Regions from separate parts of the Promicromonospora noduliphila genome, predicted to be linked through region 1. Evidence: predicted binding sites of a transcription regulator. Region 1 holds the regulator's gene; each other region holds the start of a gene.
The links. Region 1 encodes HspR, which represses chaperone genes until heat shock. Its sites were predicted from a motif close to AAGTTGAGTCNNNNNGACTCAACTT; they were not measured.
Positions count from the first base shown of each region.

Region 1 (5,913 bases):
CGACCTGGGCCGGCTTCAGGTCGTCGACCAGCACGTACCAGAGGACCTCGCGCCAGCGCTCCGGGAGGTTGAAGTAGGCCTTGGAGACCACGCTCTGCTCGAAGCCGGCCAGCGCCGGGTCCTCCTGGGAGGCGACCCGGCCCAGCACCGACTCGATCTCGTCGTCCGTACTGGGACGCGTGCGCGCGGCGCCGCGCGACACGTCGAACGACCGGTGGCGGACCATCGTGTACAGGTAGGTGCGGAACCCGGCGTCCGGCCCGGCCCCGCGGCGGAGCATCTCGAACAGCTTGCTGAAGGCGTCGCCGACCACGTCGTCGGCGTCGGCCGGCGAGACGTACTGCCGGGCGAGCGCCCGCGCCGCCCCGGCATGGCGCTCGTAGAGCACGCCAAAAGCGTCGCGGTCACCCGACCTGACCTGCAAGATCAGTTCCGCGTCGCTGGGGGTTCCCCCTGTGCTGCTCTCGACTTGCCTCACGTCTACCCGACTCTCGCGGTCGTCACGTCGGCCCCGGCCTGTCGCCGTCCTGCCCAAGACTATAGAGGCACGCCGCGGATTCAGGGGGTGGAAAATAAACATTCCGGGGTGAGGTTCGGGTGAAGTGCGGTACATCACCGCCGAAGGTGCGTCATGATGAGTGCCCGTGAGGGTCCTTTCATCATGAGCGAGTCACAGCAGGAGGTGCAGGTGCGTGTGCACGACCTGCGCGAGCGGTGGCGCGCTACGAGTCTGGCCTCGGTATGGATCCGGCCGAACGACTGGGAGCACCCGGCCGTAGAGGCACTGGCCGAGGCGCTGGCGGAAGGGCGGGGTGTCATCGCACCCGCTGAGCGACTGGGAGCGGCCCGGGCCAGCGTCGGCGCCGGCATCACCGAGGCGCTGGACGACGTCGCGTGCCTCTACGCCGCGTTCGGGCGCCCCACGGACGTCGGCGCGCTGCGCGCCGCCGCGATCGGCTGGGTCGGGGAGCGCGAGCGCGTGCCCTACCAGGTGGCCACGCGCGACCCCTCCACCGGCCTGCCCACCGGCGAGTACCTGGGCGAGCGGCTACGCGAGACCTACGGCACGGCGCAGCGCACCGGCACCGCCGCCGGTACCTCGCACTGCCTGCTCGTGCTCGACGTCGGCCTCGACAGCCTCGACACGTGGCAGCGCCTAGCGCGCTCCGCGGCCATCGGGCGCACCCTGCACCAGGTGTTCGGCGAGGGCCATCCCATGGCGGCCGTCGGCGACGGCACGTTCGTGGTGCTGTGCGAGCGCGGTCCGTCGACCGCGGAGCTCGGCCAGTCGCTGCGCCGCGTCGTCGAGCGCAACGCCGAGGTGCTCGGGCTCACCACAGAGGTGCGCCGCCCCACCCGCGTCTGGGTGGAGCGGCTGCCGAGTACGCACGCCGACGCGCTGCTGCTGCTGGACCACCTGGCCCGCTGAACAGCCCTGTGCCGCGCGGAGGACCGGTCCCGCGCGGCGCTTCCTTCCCGGAAAGGCCGCAGGATTCAGGGCGCCCGGAGGCTCAGCGCTCCTGGAAGGTGAGGCAGTCCGCGTGCCCGGGGTCCTCGGGACCGGAGCCCACCCGGATCGACGGGGCCCGGCATTCCAGATTCTCGTTGTGGATGCACTCGCCGCGCTGGCACGCGCCGACGTGCGCGATGACCTTCTCCAGGCCGCCCTTGGTGCCGAGCGGGATGAACGTGGCGCAGGAGGCGTCGCCCGTGTGCCCCGCGATGGTGACGGCGCCCGCGTGGCAGCCGTGGTCGTGGTTGTAGCCGCAGCCGTCGATCGAACACTCGACGACCTCCGGCATCTCCATCAGCGTGCTCATGGGTCTCTCCTCGCTCGCGCGTTCCTGGTCCGGAATAGCCCAAGCCTATTCCGGAATTGCAGAACGCGTAGACCAAGGAATGCCTTACCTACATTCTCTCGCATCTTCTCGATTAACGAAAGAATTGCATTTCGGAAATTGCCCGGTGGCCCGCGAGGATGCTCAGTCCTCGCGACGCGGCGCGGGCCGCCAGAGCACTACAGCACCCCCGCCGACGCTGCGGTGCTCCAGGTCCACCCGCACGGCGGCGCTCCGGACCCGCTGACCGCGCTGCACCACCACGACATCGCCGGCGGACGGGCCCGCCGCGAACACGCGGCTCTCCTCCTGGACCCGCATGAGCAGGTCACCGAGGCGCTCCTCCAGCACGGAGACGTGCGCCTCCAGGTCGAGGATGCGCTTGATGCCCGCCAGGTTGATGCCCTCGCCCTGCGCGAGCTGCTGCACCTGCAGCAGGCGCGCCACGTCCCTGCGCGAGTAGCGGCGGCCACGGCCGCGCGTGCGCCGGGGCACGACCAGCCCCAGGCGGTCGTACTGCCGCAGCGTCTGCGGGTGCATACCCGCGAGCTCGGCGGCCTTGGAGACGGTGAGCACGGGTGCGTCGTCGTCGACCATGTGCGCCCTCCCTGTCTCTCGTGCTCTCTTCGCGTCCGGGCAGGTTAGCGGACGGCGGTGCGGCGGGGCAGGTGCCCCACCGCACCGGGCGTCATTCCGCCGCCCGTTCGGCCAGCCCCGCGCGCACGTCCTCGCCGTCGCTCTCCGCGGCGAACGTCTCGAGCGCCTGCCTGGCCTTCTTGCTGAGCTTCTGCGGCACGGCCACCTGCACGGTCACGAGCAGGTCGCCGGTCGCGGTGGCGGTCCGCGCGCCGCGGCCCTTGACCCGCAGCGCCCGGCCCGACGGCGTCCCCGCCGGCACCTTCAGGCGCACGGTCGCGCCGTCGAGGGTCGGTACCTCCAGAGTGGTGCCGAGGGTCGCCTCCGTGAACGTGACGGGCACGCTCATCCGGAGGTCGACGCCGTCGAGGGTCCAGACCGGGTGGGGCGCCACGTGCACGGTGACGACCAGGTCGCCCGCCGGGCCGCCGTTGACGCCGGGCCTGCCCTTGCCGCGCAGGCGGATCTTCTTCCCGTCGTTGATGCCAGGAGGGATCCGGGCCGTGATGGTGCGGCCGTTGACCTCCAGGTCCGCCGTCGTACCCTCCACCGCCGCCCGGAAGGGCAGGGTGACCTGCGCGACGACGTCGGCGCCGGCGCTCGGTGCCGTGAACCCGGTCGGGCCGGCCGAACCGTACCCGGCGCTGCCGAACATGGAGCCGAGGATGTCCTCGAAGCCCGCGCCGCCGCTCTGCGGGTAGCGGACCCGTGGTCCGCCGCCCCGGCGGGAACCCTGGCCGCCGAACATGGCACCCATGATGTCCTCGAACCCGCCGGCTCCCGCGCCGCCCGGACCGGCGGAGAACCGGGCGCCACCCGCCATGGCGCGCACGGCGTCGTACTGGCGGCGCTGCTCCGGGTCGGACAGCACCGCGTACGCCTCGCCGATCTCCTTGAACTTGGACTCGGCGGCCGCGTTCCCCTGGTTCTGGTCGGGGTGGTACTGGCGCGCGAGCTTGCGGTAGGCCTTCTTGATGGCCGCGTCGTCGGCGTCCTTCGGAACGCCCAGCACGGCGTAGAAGTCCTTCTCCATCCAGTCCTGACCGGTCATGGCACCTCCTTCCGCACTGTGCCCTCGACGGCAGGGCCCGCCCGGGTGGGGCGGACCCGGCCATCGAGAACGCGACTACTCCGGTCCGACGACGCCCACACGGGCGGCCCGGACCACCTTCTCGCCGATCTTGTACCCGGGCTCCACCACGAGGTTCACCGTGGTGGCCGTCGCGTCGGCGTCGGCCGAGTGCATGAGCGCCTCGTGCAGCGTCGGGTCGAACTCCTCCCCGACCTTGCCGAACCGCTCGACACCGAACTTCTGCAGGCTCTGGTCGAGCTTCTCCGCGATCGCCGCCATGGGGCCGCTCAGCTCGCCGTGCTGCTTCGCGCGCTCGACGTCGTCGAGCACGGGCAGCAGCGCCGCCAGCACGTCCTGCACACCCCGGTCCCGCGCGGCCTCCTGGTCGCGCAGCGCCCGGTTGCGGTAGTTCGTGAAGCTGGCCCGCTCGCGCTGCAGCGCGTCCAGGTGCTCCGCGGCCTCGGCCTTCGCCTTGAGGACCTCCGCGGCCTCCGCCGCGTCACCGGAGGGCTCGAAGTCGAGGCCTTCGAGCGGGTCGCCGGAGGCGTCCTGCGGTGCGGGGGTCTCGGCGGGCTCGCCCTCGGAAGCCTCGGGCGCCCCGGGAGAAGGCTGGTCCGCGGGCGCGGGCTCCTCCGCCGAGGCAGGCTCCTCCGCCGGCGCGGGCTCCGTGGGCCGGCTCCGCTCGCCGGAGTTGTTCACCCGGCGCTTGTCCGTGAACTGGAAGGGGTGCTCCCCCGAGCCCTCCGGCTCGGGGGAACCCTGCTGGTTCTCTTCGGTCACTTGCGCTCGTCCTCGTCGTCCACGATCTCGGCGTCGACGACGTCCTCGTCCCGAGCGGACTGCGCGTTCGCCGTCTGCTGGCCGCCCGCGGCCGGCTGCTCCGCGGACTGCTGCTCGGCCGAGTACAGTGCCTCGCCGATCTTCTGGGAGGACGCACCGAGCTTCTCGTACGAGGCCTTCACGGCGTCGGCGTCCTCGCCCTCCAGGGCGGCCTTCACCGCGGCGATGTCCGCCTCGACCTCGGTGACGACCTCGGCCGGGAGCTTGTCGCGGTTGTCCGCGATCTGCTTCTCCATGGAGTACGCGAAGGCCTCGGCCTGGTTGCGGGTGTCCGCCTCCTCGCGCCGCTTCTTGTCCTCCTCCGCGTGCGCCTCGGCGTCCTTGACCATGCGGTCGATGTCCTCCTTGGGGAGGGCCGAGCCGCCGGTGATCTTCATCGACTGCTCCATGCCCGTGCCGCGGTCCTTGGCGGACACGTGCACGATGCCGTTGGCGTCGATGTCGAACGTGACCTCGATCTGCGGCACGCCGCGCGGGGCCGGCGCGATACCGGTGAGCTCGAAGACACCCAGCGGCTTGTTGTCGCGCGTGAACTCGCGCTCGCCCTGGAACACCTGGATCGCCACCGACGGCTGGTTGTCGTCGGCCGTGGAGAAGACCTCGCTGCGCTTGGTCGGGATGGCCGTGTTGCGCTCGATGAGCTTGGTCATCACGCCGCCCTTGGTCTCGATGCCGAGGGACAGCGGGGTGACGTCGATCAGCAGCACGTCCTTGCGGTCACCGGAGATGACGCCGGCCTGCAGCACGGCGCCGACGGCGACGACCTCGTCCGGGTTCACGCCCTTGTTGGGCTCGCGGCCGCCGGTGAGCTCCTTGACCACCTCGGTCACGGCGGGCATGCGGGTGGAGCCGCCCACGAGCACGACGTGGTCGATGTCCGACACCGAGATGCCCGCGTCGCGGATCACCGCGTGGAACGGCGCCTTGGTGCGGTCGATGAGGTCCTGCGTCATCTGCTGGAACTGAGCGCGTGTGAGCTTCTCGTCCAGGTGGATGGGGCCGTTCTCGCTCATCGACAGGTACTGCATCGAGATGTTGGTGCTCGTCGCGGACGAGAGCTCCTTCTTGGCCTGCTCGGCCGCCTCGCGAAGACGCTGCAGGGCGATCTTGTCCTTCGACAGGTCCACGCCCGAGGAGTTCTTCACCTGCTTGATCAGGTGCTCCACGATGCGCTGGTCCCAGTCGTCACCACCAAGGCGGTTGTCGCCGGAGGTCGCGCGCACCTGGATGGTCGAGAAGTCGTCCTCGTCCTTGCCCACCTCGAGCAGGGACACGTCGAACGTGCCGCCACCGAGGTCGAAGACCAGGATGAGCTCGTCCTCCTTGCCCTTGTCCAGGCCGTAGGCGAGCGCGGCAGCGGTGGGCTCGTTGACGATGCGCTTGACGTCGAGGCCGGCGATCTGGCCGGCGTCCTTGGTCGCCTGGCGCTCTGCGTCGTTGAAGTACGCGGGGACCGTGATCACGGCCTCGGTGACGGGCTCGCCCAGGTACTCCTCGGCGTCGCGCTTGAGCTTGCCCAGGATGCGG
Region 1 covers NZ_CM167806.1:5,700,587-5,706,499, forward strand. Annotated here, with positions in the region: gene AC0QU1_RS24885 (sigma-70 family RNA polymerase sigma factor) at 1-388, opposite strand, end outside; gene AC0QU1_RS24890 (hypothetical protein) at 662-1,429, shown strand; gene AC0QU1_RS24895 (DUF1540 domain-containing protein) at 1,512-1,820, opposite strand; gene AC0QU1_RS24900 (heat shock protein transcriptional repressor HspR) at 1,983-2,435, opposite strand; gene AC0QU1_RS24905 (DnaJ C-terminal domain-containing protein) at 2,527-3,525, opposite strand; gene grpE (nucleotide exchange factor GrpE) at 3,601-4,326, opposite strand; gene dnaK (molecular chaperone DnaK) at 4,323-5,913, opposite strand, start outside.

Region 2 (5,913 bases), 1.8 Mb from region 1:
ATGTTCGGCGGGGCGCTCGTCGTGGAGCAGCTCTTCAACTACCCGGGCATGGGGCTGCTGTTCTGGAGCGCCGCGCAGAGCAGCGACTTCCCGGTGCTGCTCGGCTGCGTGCTCGTGATCTCGGTGGCCACGGTGGTCGGCTCTCTCTTGGCTGACGTCGTCCAGGCTCTCCTGGACCCGCGCACCAGGGGAGCCCTGCGATGACCGCGCTGCGGCGGTTCGCCGCCAACCGGCTCGCCCTCGCCGGCGCGGTCGCCGTCGTCGTGCTCGTGCTGTTCGCCGTCGTCGGCCCCTTCGTGTACCCGACGGAGCAGGTGGCGACCGACCTCGGCGCCGCCAACCTGCCGCCCGGCGCCGACGGGCACCCCCTGGGCACGGACGCCCTCGGCTACGACAACCTGGGCCGGCTCATGGTCGCCGGGCGGGTGTCGCTCCTGGTGGGAGTGCTCGCGGGCGCGCTGGCGACGGTGGTGGGCACCCTGTGGGGCGCGGTCGCCGGGTACGTGGGCGGCGTGCTGGACGCCGTCATGATGCGCGTGGTCGACGCCGGCATCGCCATCCCCGCGATCTTCCTGCTGCTGGTGCTCTCCACGATCGTGCGGCCGACGGTCGGCATGATGATCGTCGTGCTGGGCCTGGTGTCCTGGCTGGTGCCCGCCCGGCTGATCCGGGCGGAGGCGCTGTCGGTCCGGACCCGCGACTACGTCGTGGCCGCCCGCGCCATGGGCGCCACCCACCGCCGCACGGTGCTGTCGCACGTGATCCCGAACACGGTGGGCACGGTGGTGGTGAACGCGACCTTCCAGGTGGCCGACGCGATCCTGCTCGTCGCCTACATCAGCTTTCTCGGGATGGGCGTCCAGCCGCCCACCACCGACTGGGGCGCGATGCTCAACGACGGCATCAACTACATCTACCAGGGTGCGTGGTGGCTGATCCTGCCGCCCGGCCTCGCCATAGTGGTCGTCGTGTGCGCCCTGAACTTCGTGGGCGACGGGCTGCGGGACGTCTTCGACGTGAAGGGGAGGACGGCATGAGCGCGCCGCCCGTGGACACGGCACGCCAGGACGACGTCGTCCTGCGCATCCGGGACCTGAAGGTCACCTTCGCCACCGGCTCCGGTGACGTGCCCGCCGTCCGCGGCATCGACCTGGAGGTGCGGCGCGGGCGGGTGGTCGCGCTGGTGGGGGAGTCGGGCTCCGGCAAGAGCGTCACGTCGCTGTCGGTCCTCGGCCTGCTGCCGTCCACGGCACGGGTCACGGGTTCGGTCGAGCTGGCCGACGGCGGCGGGCTGCGCGACGTCGTCGGCGCCGCCGAGGACCAGCTCGTGGACCTGCGCGGCCGGGTGGCGTCCATGGTCTTCCAGGAGCCGATGACGGCGCTCAACCCGACCATGACCCTCGGCGACCAGATCGCCGAGGCCGTGCTCAACCACGAGCGGGTCCCGCGTGCCGTGGCCCGCGAGCGGGCCGTCGGGCTGCTCCGGTCGGTCGGCATCCCGGACCCGGAGCGGCGTGCGAGGCAGTACCCGCACGAGCTGTCGGGCGGCCAGCGGCAGCGTGTGGTCATCGCGATCGCGCTGGCCTGCGAGCCGCGCCTGATCATCGCGGACGAGCCGACCACAGCGCTCGACGTGACCGTGCAGGCCGGGATCCTCGACCTGCTCCGCGAGCTGGTGGCCGAGCGGGACACCGCGCTGCTGCTCGTCACGCACAACATGGGCGTGGTCGCCGACCTCGCCTCCGACGTGGCCGTGATGAGCGACGGCCGGATCGTGGAGCACGGGCCCGTGGAGCAGGTGCTGCTGGATCCGGCGCATGCGTACACGCGGAGCCTGCTCGACGCGGTGCCGGCGGCGCCGCCGGCGAGTGTCGCCCTGGTACCGGGCGGGGATGCGGCGTCGGACGGCGGGCGCGGCTCGGCGTCGGACCGGAAGCCGGTGCCAGCGGCCGGGGCGGGCGACCGCGAGGTGGTGCTCGACCTGCGCGGCGTGAGCCTCGACTACCGCGTGCAGGGTCGCACCGTCCGCGCGGTGGAGGGCCTGGACCTGACCGTGCGCGCGGGCGAGATGCTGGGGCTGGTGGGCGAGTCCGGCTCGGGCAAGTCGACGGCGGGGCGGGCCTGCCTCGGCCTGCTGACGCCGTCCGAGGGCGAGGTGCTGCTGCTCGGCACGTCCGTGGCACGCGCGAGGGGGCGGGCACGACGGCGCCTGCTGGCCGACGTCGGCGTCGTGTTCCAGGATCCCGGCGGGTCGCTGGACCCGCGCAAGCTCGTGGGCGAGTCGATAGCGGAGCCGCTGGCGATCCATGGGCGGGACGGGCGGCGCCTGTCGGCGGCCGAGCGGCGGGCGCGGGTGCGCGAGCTGCTGGACGCGGTGCGGCTGCCGGCGGGGGCCGAGCGGCGCTACCCGCACGAGTTCTCCGGCGGGCAGCGGCAGCGCATCGGCCTCGCGCGCGCCCTGGCGCTGCGCCCGCGCCTGCTGGTGGCCGACGAGCCGACCAGCGCCCTCGATGTCTCCGTGCAGGCCGAGGTGCTGCAGGTGCTGCGCGACCTGCACGCGGAGCTGCGCTTCGGCTGCCTGTTCATCAGCCACGACCTGGGCGTGGTGCACGAGCTGACCGACCGTGTGGCCGTGCTCCGGTCCGGCCGCCTGGTCGAGAGCGGCACGACGGCGGAGGTGTTCAGCGCGCCGCGCGAGCTGTACACGGCCGAGCTGCTGGCCTCCGTGCCGACGCCGGATCCAGCGGCGCAGCGCGAACGGCGTGCGGCGCGGCGGCGGCTGGTGTCGGAGGCCGGCGGCGGTTCCGGCGTCGCCCCATGACGGACGGGTCCACCGCGGGCGTCGACATCGGCGGCACCAAGATCCGGGCCGCCGTCGTCACGCCGGACGGCGAGGTGCTCGCCTCGGCGACCGCGCCGACGCCGTCGGGGGGCGAGGTGATGCTCGACGTCGCGGCGGGCCTGGTGGCGCGCGCGACGGCGGAGGCGGGTGTGCCCGTTGCGGCGGTCGGCGTGGGTGCGGCGGGTGTCGTCGACCCCTGGACGGGCGAGGTGCTCGCGGCGAGCGACTCCTTCGTCGGCTGGGTCGGCACGAACCTGCGCTCCGGCCTCGCGTCCCGGACCGGCCTGCCCGTGACGGTGGCGAACGACGTCGACTCGTTCCTCGTGGGCGAGGCGACCTGGGGCGCCGTCCGGGGCGTCCGGTCCGCTGCCGGCATCGCGCTGGGGACCGGGGTCGGGGGAGCGCTGTGGCTGGACGGCGCGCTGTACCGCGGCGCCGGCGCGGCGGGGGAGATCGGGCACATGCCCGGGTTCGGTGACGCGCGGTGCACGTGCGGCCAGCGCGGGCACCTGGAGACGCTCGCGTCGGGCCGCTCGGTGGAGCGGCGGTACGCGGAGCTTGTCGGTGCTGAGGGTGGTGGTGTTGGGGTCGTCGGCGCAACCGAGATCGAGTCCCGTGCTCGCGCAGGGGACGAGACGGCGGTCCGGGTGCTCGCCGACGCCGGCCGGGCGGTCGGGTCGGCGGTCCTCATGCTGGCGGCGCTGCTCGACGTCGGACACGTGGTGGTGGGCGGGGGCCTGGCCCGCGCCTGGGACCTGCTGGAACCCGCGCTCCTGACGCGGCTCCGCGACGAGCCGCCGGTGTCGGGACACGCGATCGAGGTGCGCCGGGCGACCCTCGGCGCGGACGCGACGGTGGTGGGCGCCGCGGCGCTGGCGCGCGGGCCTGTTGGACTCCACTGAGTTCGGTCAGCTGCCCTGCGCCGTCGCCGAGATCGGTCGGTTGTCCTGAGATCGGTCCATCAATGGACCGATCTCAGGACAACCGACCGAAGTCGGCGAGTTCGGTCCGACGTCGGACCGAACTCGGTGAGTGCGGGGCTCAAAGGCGAACTTGGTGGGCGCGGGGCGCTCGAAGACTTGGTGAGCGCGGGCGCTCAAGACAGGGCAACGCAGACGGCGCCCGGCCGCATGAGCGGTCGGGCGCCGTCGGTGTGTGCGCCTGAAATGATCAGGCGGCGGTGGTGACCTCGATGCGCTGCGGCGTGGTGCCGGCGAAGATGCCGGTCACGGTGACCGTCAGCACGCCGGCGTCGTAGGACGCGCGGACAGCGTCGCCGTCCACGGTCTTCGGGAGCGTGACGACGCGCCGGAAGGAACCGAAACGGACCTCCGAGATGCGGCGGCCCTCCGACTCCTCGGAGCGCTGGTCCTTGCGCTCGCCGCGCACGACGAGCTTGCGGCCCTCGACCTCGACGGTGATGTCGGCCAGGTCGACGCCCGGCAGGTCGAGGCGGGCGACGAGGTCCTCGCCCTCGCGGTAGACGTCGGCCGCGGGCACGGGGCCCTCGGTCGCGGCGAACTGCGGGCTCCACGGGTCGCGGAGCCAGGCGTGGGCGAACGGGGAACGGGTCAGAACGGTGGTCATGGTGTCCTCCTCCGGATGATGCTGATGATCAGCTCAACGTGAGTCGACCCGACTCAATTTCAGGGTTCGCCGACGGCGGACGGTGCGGCGTGCCGGTGTGGTAGGCGCCGGGCAGTTTCGGTATGTCGGCGATATGTGCCGGCTCGTAGCATCGAGGGCATGCGTGTCTTGGTCGTCGAGGACGAGCCCTACATGGCGGAGGCCATCCGCGACGGGCTGCGCCTGGAGGCGATCGCCGCGGACCTGGCCGGCGACGGCGACACCGCGCTGGAGCTGCTGAGCGTCAACACCTACGACATCGCCGTGCTCGACCGCGACATCCCCGGCCCGTCGGGCGACGAGGTCGCCAAGAGCATCATCGCCTCCGGCAGCGGTATGCCGATCCTGATGCTCACCGCCGCCGACCGGCTCGACGACAAGGCCTCGGGGTTCGAGCTCGGCGCCGACGACTACCTCACCAAGCCGTTCGCGCTGCGCGAGCTCGTGCTGAGGCTGAGGGCGCTCGACCGCAGGCGCGCGCACAACCGGCCACCCGTGCGGGAGATCGCGGGCCTGCGGCTGGACCCGTTCCGCCGCGAGGTCTACCGCGACGGCCGCTACGTGGCGCTGACCAGGAAGCAGTTCGCCGCGCTCGAAGTGCTGGTCGCCGCCGAGGGCGGCGTGATCAGCGCCGAAGAGCTCCTGGAGCGGGCGTGGGACGAGAACGCCGACCCGTTCACCAACGCCGTGCGCATCACCGTCTCGGCGCTGCGCAAACGCCTCGGTGAACCGTGGATCATCGCCACCGTGCCCGGCGTCGGCTACCGCATCGACGTCCGGCCGGACGGCGGAGGTGGCACCCGGCCGGACGGCGAAGGCGACGCCCGGCCGGACGGCGAGAGCGACGTCCACCGAGACGCGGGACGTGACGTTCAGTCGAACGCGGAACGTGACGTTCAGTCGAACGCGGGACGTGACGTCCAGCCGGACGTCGGACGCGAGGAACGCGGCCGTGGATAGAAAGCCCGGGATGAGCGCTCGTCTCCGGCTCACCCTGAGCTATGCCGGGTTCCTCATGCTCGCGGGCGCTCTGCTGCTCGCGGTCGTCTGGGTGTTCCTGCTGCGGTACGTGCCCGAGAGCATCGCCTACGACCTGCCCCGGCGTGGCGGCCCGGTGATCTTTGTCCCGAACCGCTCCGACCTGGAGAGCGCCTTCATTCCGAGGGCAACCGCTGCGCTCGTGGCCCTGCTGGTGTTCGGCCTGGTGGGCGGGTGGATCCTCGCGGGGCGCATGCTCACCCCGCTGACTCGCATCACGCGCGCCACCCGCCAGGCAGCGGGAGGATCCCTCTCGCACCGGATCGAGCTGGAGGGCCGGCGCGACGAGTTCCGCGAGCTCGCCGACGCCTTCGACGCCATGCTCGGGCGGCTCGAGGCACACGTCGCCGAACAGCGGAGGTTCGCGGCCAACGCCTCGCACGAGCTGCGTACCCCGCTGGCGATCA
Region 2 covers NZ_CM167806.1:1,446,306-1,452,218, forward strand. Annotated here, with positions in the region: gene AC0QU1_RS06240 (ABC transporter permease) at 1-204, shown strand, start outside; gene AC0QU1_RS06245 (ABC transporter permease) at 201-1,037, shown strand; gene AC0QU1_RS06250 (dipeptide ABC transporter ATP-binding protein) at 1,034-2,821, shown strand; gene AC0QU1_RS06255 (ROK family protein) at 2,818-3,744, shown strand; gene AC0QU1_RS06260 (Hsp20/alpha crystallin family protein) at 4,013-4,429, opposite strand; partial or broken gene AC0QU1_RS06265 (response regulator transcription factor) at 4,589-5,251, shown strand; gene AC0QU1_RS06270 (sensor histidine kinase) at 5,439-5,913, shown strand, end outside.
Region 2: AC0QU1_RS06260 (Hsp20/alpha crystallin family protein) is a predicted target of HspR. The motif match lies at 4,465-4,489, and genes of this name have one in related genera.

Region 3 (5,913 bases), 610 kb from region 1:
CCAGGTTGGACGGGCAGCCGTGCGTGGTGGTCGGCCAGGACCGGACGCGCCAGTCGGACCGGACGCCGATGGGGCCGGCGGCGCTGCGCGTGGCGCGCCGCGCGATGGGGCTCGCGGAGGAACTGCGGCTGCCCCTGGTTGCGGTGATCGACACGCCGGGGGCCGAACTGTCGCAGGACGCCGAGGAGGGTGCGGTGGCCGGTGAGATCGCGCGCTGCATGGCCGCGCTCACCCGGATGACCGTGCCGACGCTGTCGGTGATCCTCGGCCAGGGCTGCGGCGGCGGGGCGCTCGCGCTGCTCCCGGCGCGAGTGGTGATCGCCGCCGAGCACGCCTGGCTGTCGCCGCTGCCGCCCGAGGGGGCGAGCGTCATCGTGCACGGGGACACCGCGCACGCGGCGCAGCTGGCGGAAGCCCAGCACATCCGGGCCGTCGACCTGCTCGCGGAGGGCGCGGTACAGCGCGTGGTCCCGGAGTACACCGGCGATACCGCGCGTGACGTAGCGGTGGCGGTGGCGGCGGAGTGCGCGGCGGTACTGCGGGAGATGCGCGCGGCCGGATGATCGGTAAAAGGACGCTCCTATGGTTGGTCAAGCTGTGAGGGGGCGTGTTCGAGGCGGCGGTAGAGGTCGCGGGCGATGTAGCGCTTGAGGCAGCGTTTGATCTCGCGGGGTGTCTTGCCCTCGCTGGTGCGGCGGGTGACGTAGTTGCGGGTGGTTTGGTGGTATCGGGTCTGTGAGACGGCGATGGTGTGCAGGGCGCGGTTGAGCTGCCGGTCGCCGTATCGGTTCAGGCGGTAGCGGGTGGTCACGTGCCCGCTGTTGGCAGGGATCGGTGCGGCTCCGGCGAGCATCGCGAACGCGGCCTCGGAGTAGACGCGGCCCGGGTGGGACCAGGCGCACAGGACCACCGCGGCGGTGATCGGTCCGACGCCGGGCAGGTCCAGCAGGTCCGGCCGCCAGGCACGGACCAGGGCCAGGATCGCTTGGGCGTGCTGGTCGGCCTCGGTGGTCAGGGTCTGGGCGCGGCGGGCCAGGGACCGCAGCACGGTCACGGTGGTGCGGGTCTCGACGTCCCAGGACGAGTGGACGCGCAGAGCGGCGGCGGTGGTGAGCATCTGCGGGACCTTCATCCCGCGGAACTTGTCGCGGATCTGCTCGGGAGCGGCGATGACCAGGCTGAACACCTGCCGTTGGGCGTTAGTGGATGCTTCGACGGCGGAGCGGCGGGCGGCCAGCAGGACCGACAGGGCCTGCCGGTCCCCGCCAGAACGCGGGGTCCCGAGTCGGGTCCGGGACAAGGCCTCTCGGGCGGCGCGGGCTGCGTCCAGCGGGTCGGACTTGGCGCCGTTGCGGCGGGCGGGCCGCTGGGGGCGGTCGAGCTCGACGACGACCTCACCACGGTCGGCCAGGACCCGGGCCAGGCCCGCGCCGTGGCCGCCGGTGCCCTCGATCGCCCACGCTCGCAGAACGCTGTGCTGGTCGGCCAGCTCGACCAGCCGGGCGTAGCCGGTCGAGGTGGTCTGGACGGCCAGCTCGGCCAGGACGCGGCCGGTGCGGGTGTCCATGACGGCGGCGGTGTGCGTGTCCACGTGGGTGTCGACGCCGATCACGACGTCGACGGCTTGACGTAGATCGGTAAGACTGGTCATGCGTTCTCTCCTGCCTGGGACGGGACGCGAGGGTTCCGGTCCGGGGCGGAGAACACGGCAGGACTGTGATGGGACACGCCCGGCGCCGCTAACGCCGGGCGGTCAAGCTCCTGATCAGGCCAGCTGCTCCGACCGGGCCGGGGCCGGCAGCCATGCGTGGACAAGTCCTTTTCAGGGCACGAAGCCAGTCAGTTGAAGAGTCACACGCACAGCCACCAGCCCACAGCCCAGCACCATCAGGCTGCGAAAGCGATCCTCACAGTCAGGTCATCGGCATTCCGAGCTGCCGATCACCTGACCTTTTACCGATCATCCGTGCCGTCAGATCGGGGGGCGCTTGGTCGCGGCCTCTTGCCGGGGGAGCGCCTTGCTCAGGAGGCGGAGCAGCTCTCGGCGGTCTGCCGTGGTGAGCGGGCCGAGCGGTGCACCGGCGATGATCTCGACCAGACGGCTAGCCTGCCGATCCTCGTTCGGGCCACCACAGGGGCTGGCGTCCGCTGGGGGCTGGTCAGCCGTGCGGCTCGACGTCGGCACCCTGCTATGTCCCCTCCGCCCAGGTCGGCAGTTGGCATCGAGATCGGCCCAGCGCTGGACCGATCTCGATGCCAACTGCCGACCTGAGCGAACGGGGCTTAGTGGACTGCCGACCTGGGCGAGCGCGGCTCAGCCAACTGCCGACGTCGTGAGCGTGGTTCGGCTCTAGTGCCGCTGCTTCTCCAGGGCCTTGCGGACCTGTTGGACCAGCGCGAAGACGAGCAGCGCGGCGAACGCGATCGAGGCGACCCGGTCGGGCATCACCACCGACAGGCTGGCCCCGCCGAACGAGAAGCCCGACGCCACCAGGCCGATGATCGCGGCGGTCTTCAGGTGGACCAGCCGGTTGCGGGCGTTGACCCAGGTCCCGGAGATCGCGGTAGGGATCATCGCGACCAGCGACGTGCCCTTGGCGAGCGCGGGCGCGAAGTCGAACAGGGCGGACAGGCCGGGCACCGCGAGCTGCCCGCCGCCGATGCCCAGCAGGCCGGACGCCACACCCATGACGAGCCCGAGCCCGACCATCCCCGCGCCGTCCAGCAGGCTGGGCAGACCTTCCGCGGTGTCCACCTCCGGCGGCTCCCCGAACCCGTCCAGCAGGGACCGCACGATCCCCGCGAGCAGCACTCCGACGAACAGCCAGCGCAGCAGCGCCTCCGGGACCCGGGCGAGCAGCCGCGCACCGACCACCGCACCGATCACCGAGCCCACGACCAGCAGGCCGGCGGCGATCAGGTCGACGGCGTCGTGCATCAGGTACGGGATCGAGCCGACGATCGCCGCCGGGAGGATCGCGGCCAGCGAGTACGCGCTGGCACGGCGCTGGGTCAGGCCGCCGAGCGAGGTCAGGAGCGGCACCATCACGATGCCGCCGCCGAGGCCGAACAGCCCGGAGAAGGTGCCACCGACGATCCCGACGAGGACGGAGCGGGAAGGGGTCAGGGAGTCGTCAGTCTGCGCGGTCACCCCGCGATGATCTCAGGTGTGCGGCGATGGTCCGCGCACAGTCCATCGACTCGGTGAACGTGGTGTCGACCTCCAGGTCGTAGGCCACGCCCTCGTGGACGACGTCGGCCTGCTTGGCGGCCATGCCGGCTACCCGGTCGCCGCGGGCGGCCTCGCGCTCCTCGGCGACCGCCGCACCGCAGTGCACACCCACCCAGAGCGTCGGCACGTCGCCCAGGGCGTCCAGCCAGCGTCGCTGCGATCCCGCGCCGCCGAGGAACACGTCGTCGACCACGATGTGCGCACCGGCGCGCGCCATGGCGACCAGCCCGGTGATCCACGCGTCCTGCAGCGCCATGAACTCGGGGCCGACGTCGACGCCGCCGTCGTCCGCGAACCCGATCCCGTCGCCGCCGGAGTCAGGCGGGCGGGCATGGCGTCGACGAGGGTGTCGACGCTGAGCGAGAGCCAGGCGTCGGGGAGGACGGCCTGCAGGCCGCGCGCGATCGCGGACTTCCCGGAGCTCGAACCGCCGTTGAGAACGATGACCTGGGTGTTCATGCGGTAACGGTACGAGTGTCGGTGAGGCGCGCTACAGTGATATTCCAAGTTGAGCGGAATAGGCTCAACTTTGCGGCGGTTTCATCCCGTGCAGACTTCAGCGCTCTCGGAGGGGCTTCATGGACACCAAGTTCACGACCATGTCGCAGCAGGCGATCGGCGACGCGATCCAGTCGGCGTCGGCCGCAGGCAACCCGCAGCTCGAGCCGGTGCACCTGCTCGCCTCGTTGCTGCAGCAGGAGCGCGGCGTGGCCGTCGGGCTGCTCGACGCGGTCGGGGCGAACGCGCAGGCCATCGGCCAGCGGGTGCGCGCGGCGCTGGTCGCGCTCCCCCAGGCCAGCGGGGCGAGCACGGCGCAGCCGAGCGCGAGCCGCGCGACGGCCACCGTCCTGGACCTGGCGGCGAAGGAGGCACAGGGCCTCGGCGACGAGTACGTCTCGACGGAGCACTTGCTCGTCGCCATCGCGGCGGGCCAGTCGCCCGCTGCCCAGATCCTCGTCGACGCGGGTGCGACCGCCGACGCGCTGCGCGCAGCGCTGCCCGCCGTCCGGGGCTCCGGCCGGGTCACCAGCCCCAACCCCGAGGGCACGTACAAGGCTTTGGAGCAGTACGGCACCGACCTGACGCAGCGCGCCCGTGACGGCAAGCTCGACCCGGTGATCGGCCGCGACTCGGAGATCCGCCGCGTGATCCAGGTGCTGAGCCGCCGCACCAAGAACAACCCGGTGCTCATCGGTGAGCCGGGTGTCGGCAAGACCGCCGTGGTCGAGGGGCTGGCCCAGCGCGTCGTCGCGGGTGACGTGCCCGAGTCGCTCAAGGGCAAGCGCCTCGTGGCGCTCGACCTGGCGAGCATGGTGGCCGGCGCGAAGTACCGCGGTGAGTTCGAGGAGCGCCTCAAGGCGGTCCTGGAGGAGATCACGGCGTCGGACGGCGAGGTGGTCACCTTCATCGACGAGCTGCACACCGTCGTCGGCGCGGGTGCCGGCGGCGACGGCGCCATGGACGCGGGCAACATGCTCAAGCCCATGCTCGCCAGGGGTGAGCTGCGCATGGTGGGCGCCACCACGCTCGACGAGTACCGCGAGCACATCGAGAAGGACCCCGCGCTGGAGCGCCGGTTCCAGCAGGTCTTCGTGGGCGAGCCGTCGGTCGAGGACACGGTGGCGATCCTGCGCGGGCTCAAGGAGCGCTACGAGGCGCACCACAAGGTGACGATCGCTGACTCGGCGCTCGTGGCCGCCGCGTCTCTCTCCGACCGGTACATCTCCGGCCGGCAGCTCCCCGACAAGGCGATCGACCTGGTGGACGAGGCCGCCTCGCGGCTGCGCATGGAGCTCGACTCGTCCCCGATCGAGATCGACGAGTTGCAGCGCGCCGTCACGCGCCTGGAGATGGAGGAGGTCGTGCTGTCCGAGTCCGCGGACGCCGCGTCCAAGGACCGGCTGGAGCGCCTCCGGGCCGACCTGGCGGACCGCCGCGAGGCCCTGGCCGCGCTCACCGCGCGCTGGGAGTCCGAGAAGGCCGGGCACAACCGCGTGGGCGACCTGCGGGCGCGCCTCGACGAGCTGCGCACCGACGCCGAGCGCAAGCTCCGCGAGGGCGACCTGGAGGGCGCCGCGCGCATCCAGTACGGCGAGATCCCGGTGGTCGAGAAGGAGCTGGCCACGGCAGAGCAGGAGGAGTCGGAGGTCGAGAGCCTGCCGTCCCCGGACCAGCCGATGATCGCGGACAAGGTCGGCGCGGACGAGATCGCCGAGGTCGTGGCCGCGTGGACCGGCATCCCCGCAGGGCGGCTGCTGCAGGGCGAGTCCGAGAAGCTGCTGCACATGGAGGAGGTCCTCGGGCGGCGCCTCATCGGGCAGAAGGCGGCCGTGGCTGCGGTGTCCGACGCCGTGCGGCGCACCCGGGCGGGCGTCTCCGACCCCGACCGGCCCACCGGCTCGTTCCTGTTCCTCGGCCCCACGGGCGTGGGCAAGACCGAGCTGGCCAAGGCGCTCGCGGACTTCCTGTTCGACGACGAGCGCGCCATGGTCCGCATCGACATGTCCGAGTACGGGGAGAAGCACTCGGTGTCCCGGCTCGTCGGCGCGCCCCCGGGGTACGTCGGGTACGAGGAGGGCGGCCAGCTCACCGAAGCCGTCCGCCGTCGGCCCTACTCGGTGGTGCTGCTGGACGAGGTGGAGAAGGCGCACCCGGAGGTCTTCGACATCCTGCTCCAGGTG
Region 3 covers NZ_CM167806.1:269,796-275,708, forward strand. Annotated here, with positions in the region: gene AC0QU1_RS01130 (carboxyl transferase domain-containing protein) at 1-563, shown strand, start outside; gene AC0QU1_RS01135 (IS110 family RNA-guided transposase) at 581-1,651, opposite strand; gene AC0QU1_RS01140 (sulfite exporter TauE/SafE family protein) at 2,351-3,151, opposite strand; partial or broken gene cpt (chloramphenicol phosphotransferase CPT) at 3,135-3,691, opposite strand; gene clpB (ATP-dependent chaperone ClpB) at 3,811-5,913, shown strand, end outside.
Region 3: clpB (ATP-dependent chaperone ClpB) is a predicted target of HspR. The motif match lies at 3,738-3,762, and genes of this name have one in related genera.